2 linked regions of the Desulforamulus hydrothermalis Lam5 = DSM 18033 genome follow. The protein of the gene in region 1 interacts with the protein of each later gene in a pairwise test. Links are inferred from orthologs where the notes say so. Each region holds a gene or a part of one and is shown on either strand. Other genes may lie near its edges. The genes, in order: brnQ and pheS.

Region 1 (3,211 bases):
TCCTGGCTGCCCAGCACGCAGAGAGTTATTTCGACCATTACCGCTTGATTACCGGTTTTTATCGAAAAAATGCTGCTTCTCTGGGAATCCAACTGTTCAGCACAATCGGTATTCATCCGGCCGGGATTCCTCACGACTGGCCACGCCTAATCCAAGCCCTGCCGGATTTTCTTCAAACAGACGGTGTGGTAGGCTTGGGCGAAGTAGGCATGAACCAAGGTTCTCAGCTGGAACAGGACGTTCTTAAAGCACAGCTGGAAATCGCCAGGGATTACCGGAAGCCCATCATTGTTCATATTCCTTTTGAAAACAGGCTAAATATAACAGAGCTTACTCTTAATTTGGCTGCTCAGGTGGGAATTCCCGCGCATCTGCTGGTTATCGACCACGCCAATCTCGACATTATAGATCAAATTCGCCAGTTTGGCGCCATTCCGGCCATTACTGTACGCCCCAGAAATGTTACCCTGGAAGTGTTGTCGGATAACATTGAACAATTTGCCAACGGCATGCTTAACAGTGACTTTAGCAACCTTTTTCCCAATGATCCTACCGGTGTAATTAAAGCTTTTCACCATCTGCAAAAGCAGGGTATCGATCAGCGCCTGATAGACAATCTCACCGGCCAAAAGGCAGAATCCGTCTTTGGTATTTAATCTGTAAAAAACCGCTTACGTTAGACAAGTGCACCACAAAAGATGATTAAATCCATTGGTTTTACCTTTATCTTCAGGCCGGGCAATATTTATAGCAGTTTCTCCTATGTTTTTGCTTATGACAAGTTATAAAAAAGATACAAGAGGCTGATCCTTGGTTTTAACCGCTTTGGGATCAGCCTCCTGCTTTAACAAAAATTCTTCAACTATGCTTCATTTTGATAACCGGTTTTTTGCTTGGAAAACAAACCCAATACGGCCATTACTACAGCCGGTAATACCCAACCGAGACCCTGTTCTTGCAAAGGCAGCAAACCTACCAGCTTGCTTATACCGGAGGCCTGAACGCCTAACTTGTCAGCCAGGGTGACCAGCAAATTAGCCAGCACAGCCAGGACGGTACCGACGGTGGTAGTTATATAGACTGACCGTTTGCCGTTAAATATATTGTCAAACAGGGCCAGTAAAACTAACACTATAATAATTGGGTAGACATTAACCAGCAGGGGTACAGATATTGCCAATATCTTGGCCAATCCCATATTGGCCAGCAAGAAACTAAGCAAGGTGGTGATAATGCATACAATATTATAACTAATGCGATACCCGCTTAAGCGGCTAAAGAAATTGCCACTGCTGGCTACCAATCCGATGGATGTTGTTAAACAAGCCAAGGTAATAGCCAGGGCAAGCACAACCTTGCCTGTTATGCCCAGTAAAGACTCTGTAATGTAGGCCAACATTTGCCCCGGATTACTGCCCGTAAAGGTACTGCCGGTGGTGGCGCCAATATAAGCCAGCCCAATGTACAAGGACGACAGTCCCACCGCCGCAATAATACCGGCCCAAACAGTTACTCTGGCAATTTCCTTATTATCTTTGATCCCTTTTAATCTTATGGCATTTACAATAACCATGCCAAAAATAACCGAAGCAAGGGCGTCCATGGTATTATATCCTTGCAGAAATCCCTCAACAAAAGGCATGCTATACTGCCCCGGCTGACTGCCCGCTAAAGGATTGATAACCCCTTTAATTATGATTATTGCTAAAAAAACTACTAATAAAGGTGTAAGTATTTTTCCAACCTCGTCAACCAACTTGTTGGGACGCAGTACAAAGGTTAAAGTAATTAGAAAATATATAAAGGATGTTATCACCAGACCCCAGGATAATACTGACGGATCAGTCGTATTCAAAAAAGGAACCACCGCAACCTCATAAGTGGTGGCAGCTGTCCTTGGTATAGCCAGCAACGGGCCTATACAAAGCACCACAATGGTGGTGATGATTTTACTAAAGGTTGGATGTACACGGTTGGCCAAATATTCCAAATCACCGCCGGCTTTGGCCACCGCTGTAATACCCAGCAAAGGTAATCCTACACCTGTTACAATAAATCCTAACACAGCCGGCCAAAGCGCATGGCCCGCTTGTTGGCCAAGCATAGGCGGGAATATCAGGTTACCTGCCCCTAAAAACATGGCTAATAAAGCCGAGCCGGTGATTAATATCTGTTTTTTTGTCAATTTCATATCTTAACCCCTTTTCTGCTTAAAAAGTTTCCTGACACAAAATCTAATTTATCATTTCAAACAGCAATATGTCAAATCAATATGTCTAATTTCCGAACAGTTATTTATACATTATATTCGCGTAACTAAAGATTTTTCTTATTTGCAAATATTTTAGGGATTTGGACACTGTCAAAAAGTGACTAAAAAAATAACATCAGGTTTTTCATGTTGATTGGAACAAAATCTTATTTTACCACTGAAATAAGTTATCTGACAGCAAAGACATTAAGGAGTTAAGGCCACTTCCTTAATTAAAATTAAAACCCCCAGCTTGCGGCAACTGCGGCTTGTGCCGTTTTGGGCAACAAAAAAGTGATCTCCCAAGTGTGGCTTTGGAGATCACTTTCTTAATATATAAACTTACTCTGGCGGCGACCTACTCTCCCAGGGGCGTGAGCCCCAAGTACCATCGGCCCTGGAGGGCTTAACTGCTGTGTTCGGGATGGGAACAGGTGTACCCCCTCCGGTATCGCCACCAGAAACTTATTTACTTAACTCAGAAGCCTATCGCTCCCTCAAAACTAAACAGCCTTGCATCGCTCTCTTAGGTCAAGACCTCGATCTATTAGTACCGGTCGGCTCAACACATTGCTGTGCTTACACCCCCCCCCCCCTGACTAGTCGACGCGTGGCCAACCATTCCTGTTGGCAGTGGGAAACCTGATCCAGAAGGGGGCTTCCTGCTTAGATGCTTCCAGCACTTTACCCCGTCCGGGAATTAGTTACCCAGGGCCTACCGTTGGGCCAAATACCGGGTACAACCAGCGGTCCGTCCATCCCGGGCCCCTCGGAAAAAGGAACACTTCTTCCTAAAGTGTCCTGCGCCCTGAAACGAAGAAGGACCCAAATGTCCTAACGATCTTTAGTCCCCCACACACCGACGCCTTGAAAGGGCAAAAAAATACAACACTCTTGGGACCCTACTCCTACCCCCACAACGCGAATGAATCGAAATTCAAAGGTGAAAAGACTCCCCAT
Region 2 (3,193 bases), on another replicon or contig:
ATCCGGGCAATCTGGGTACCATCATCCGTTCCGCGGATGCGGCCGGTGCCGATGGGGTGGTTTTACTGAAAGGAACGGTAGATCTTTATAATCCGAAAACCCTGCGGGCCACCATGGGGTCTTTGTTCCACCTGCCGGTGGTAACCGCAGCAGATGTTAAGGTTACTCTGGACTGCCTGGCAGCCGCCGGCATTACTTTAGTGGTGGGAGATCCGGCGGGCGGGCAACCGATTTTTCAGGCTGACCTCACCGGGCCGCTGGCTCTGGTAGTGGGTAACGAAGGTTCCGGACCACAGCCGGCCGTTTATGAATACCGGCATCGGAAAGTAACCATTCCGATGCCCGGGCAGGCGGAATCTCTCAATGTGGCCATTGCCACTGCCATCATGCTGTACGAAGTTGTCAGACAGAGGACATAAAATTCAGTAAACTTCCTTGTTTTGCAAAAACCCTTATGATATAATCAATGTCGAAAGGTCCCCAAAAAAGCATGAAAGGTTGTGGTTACATGCTGCTAACCGCCGAATTTTTTTGGAGGCTGTTCGAAGCAACCGGTTCTGTAAATGCCTATATGATTTACAGAAGATTGCTTTTACATTAAATATGGTCTAAGGGTTATGACGGGGAGAAGTACGTGGATTTTTTCTTTGCAGGGAGAGAGGGTCGTGACTGAAAGCCCTCTTAAAGAAACTCTTCGGAAAGTTCGCCCCTGAGCTGCCATCTGAACGCGTGATTTTTATGCCAGTAGGGTGTGCCGGTTTCTTCTACCGTTATCAGAAGTGGATAACTTATTAGTTTATCCTCTGAGTGGTTCTTTACGGTTTTGTAGGAACAATTTTGGGTGGTACCACGGAGATATTCCGTCCCTGCTTTCAGGGGCGGTTTTTATTTTATGATAGATTATACAGGAGGTTGTTATGGAACAGAGGCTAAGAGAATTGGCTCAAGAGGCTTTACGGGCTCTCGAAGGGGCTAATACGCCGGAAGAACTTAATCATATCCGGGTGCACTACCTGGGTAAAAAAGGTGAAGTTACACAAGTTTTGAGAGGCATGGGTGCTTTGCCTGCCGAGGAGCGCCCCCGCATCGGTCAGGTTGCCAATGAAGTAAGGGAACAGATTGAAACAGCCCTGGCAGCCAGGAATCAACATGTGAAAGAAGCCCAAAGGTCTCTCCGGTTGGCAGCCGAAACCCTGGATGTTTCCCTGCCGGGCGTCCGGTTTGACCTGGGCAAATTGCACCCGCTGACCCAGGTGCTAAGGGAAATTGAAACAATTTTCCTGGGGTTGGGTTTTCAAATTGCAGAAGGCCCGGAAATTGAACTGGATTACTATAATTTTGAGGCTCTTAATTTGCCTAAAGACCATCCTGCCAGAGATATGCAGGACACCTTTTTCATTAATCCCGAGGTATTATTGCGTACCCACACCTCCCCGGTGCAGGTGAGAACCATGGAAAAAACCGTACCGCATGTACCGGTGAAAGTTATTTGCCCGGGTCGGGTTTACCGGCGGGATGATGACGCTACCCATTCACCCATGTTTCACCAGGTGGAGGGCTTGGTGGTTGATAAGCAGATTACCTTTGCAGATTTGAAGGGTGTACTGGCTACCTTTGCCCGGCAGATGTTCGGGCCGGCTACCCGTACCCGATTGCGCCCCAGCTATTTTCCCTTTACCGAACCAAGCGCCGAGGTGGATATTTCCTGCTTTAACTGCCAAGGCAGCGGCTGCCGGGTTTGCAAAGGCAGCGGCTGGCTGGAGATTTTGGGCTCCGGCATGGTGCATCCCAGGGTGCTGGAAATGTCCGGTTACAATCCGGAGGAAGTTACCGGCTTTGCCTTTGGTATGGGGGTTGAACGGATTGCCATGCTAAAATACGGTATTGACGATCTCCGTTTGCTGTTTGATAATGACATTCGTTTTCTGGAACAATTTTAAGTTAGCTGTCGGGAGGTCATAGAAGATGCGAGTTTCCTACCAATGGTTGCGAGAATATGTAGATGTTGATATAAGTCCCCGGGAACTGGCCGAGCGGCTGACGCTGGCCGGGCTGGCAGTGGATGCCGTGGATGAACCGGGGGCAGGCATCGAAAAAGTAGTCACCGGCCGTATTTTAAAAATTGAAAAGCACCCCAACGCCGATAAGCTGGTGGTGTGTACCGTTGATGTGGGCCAGGGGGAACCCCTGCAAATTGTCACCGGGGCCACCAACGTCCGTGCGGGGCACGTGGTGCCGGTGGCGCTGGAAGGGGCCAAACTGGCCGGCGGCCTGCAGATTAAGCGGTCTAAATTAAGAGGCGTTGAGTCCAGGGGGATGTTGTGTTCCGGTCAGGAGTTGGGCATGGAAACTAAGCTGCTGACGCCGGAAATGGCCCACGGAGTACTTATTTTACCTGAAAATGTGGCTGTCGGGGTTGACGCCAGAGAAGTGCTGGGTCTTAACGATGCTGTACTGGAACTGGATCTTACCCCCAACCGGGGTGATGCACTGAGCATGGTGGGGGTAGCCCGGGAAGTGGCAGCCTTGCTCAATAAAGAATTAAAAATGCCAAATCCTCAACCGGCTGAGAGCGAAGAAAAAATAGATCGCCAGGTTAGAGTGGATATTCAGGCGCCCGATTTATGTCGCCGTTATGTGGCCAGGTTAATTAAAGGAATTAAGATCGGTCCTTCCCCCATGTGGCTGCAAAACCGGCTGCGGGCAGCGGGTGTCCGCCCCATTAATAATGTGGTGGATGTGACCAACTATGTTATGCTGGAATTGGGGCAACCGTTGCATGCTTTTGATTATGATAAGATTAATAACGGTCACATAATTGTTCGCCGGGCAGCGGAAGGGGAAAAAACAGTTTCCCTGGACGGCGTAGAACGCACTCTGAGTGCTGATATGTTGGTTATTGCGGATGCCGCGGGGCCGGTGGCGGTGGCAGGTGTCATGGGGGGCCAAGACAGCGAGGTAACCGAAGCTACGGTAAATGTCTTAATTGAATCGGCTTACTTCCATCCCACCTGCGTGCGTCGCACCTCAAAGGGCCTGGGATTGCGCTCGGAATCTTCTTTGCGATTTGAAAAAGGTGTTGATATTAACGGCTGCCTGAAGGCGGCGGAGCGCGCCGTGGAATTAATCCGGCAATTGGCCGGCGGTACTGTGGTGGCGGGTGTGGTAGATAATTTTCCCCGGCCTGTCACTG

What was found.
Region 2: the proteins of brnQ (region 1) and pheS interact in binary tests that used the Escherichia coli proteins (3 or more experiments, as listed by UniProt). The link is inferred for Desulforamulus hydrothermalis Lam5 = DSM 18033 from one-to-one orthologs.

The regions. Positions count from the first base shown.
Region 1 is NZ_CAOS01000016.1:13,502-16,712, forward strand. Bases 28-2,913 are described here. They hold brnQ (branched-chain amino acid transport system II carrier protein), read right to left. Parts: upstream 2,192-2,913; coding sequence 863-2,191; downstream 28-862. Other genes in these bases: DESHY_RS13280 (TatD family hydrolase), read left to right, coding at 28-656. In the rest of the region: more of DESHY_RS13280, read left to right, coding at 1-27. UniProt on the Escherichia coli protein: Liv-II branched chain amino acid transport system, which transports leucine, valine and isoleucine. Also acts as a low-affinity threonine transporter.
Region 2 is NZ_CAOS01000003.1:210,064-213,256, reverse strand. What follows is about bases 61-2,928. They hold pheS (phenylalanine--tRNA ligase subunit alpha), read left to right. Parts: upstream 61-917; coding sequence 918-1,940; downstream 1,941-2,928. Other genes in these bases: pheT (phenylalanine--tRNA ligase subunit beta), read left to right, coding at 1,966-2,928; DESHY_RS02115 (TrmH family RNA methyltransferase), read left to right, coding at 61-419. Also shown: more of DESHY_RS02115, read left to right, coding at 1-60; more of pheT, read left to right, coding at 2,929-3,193.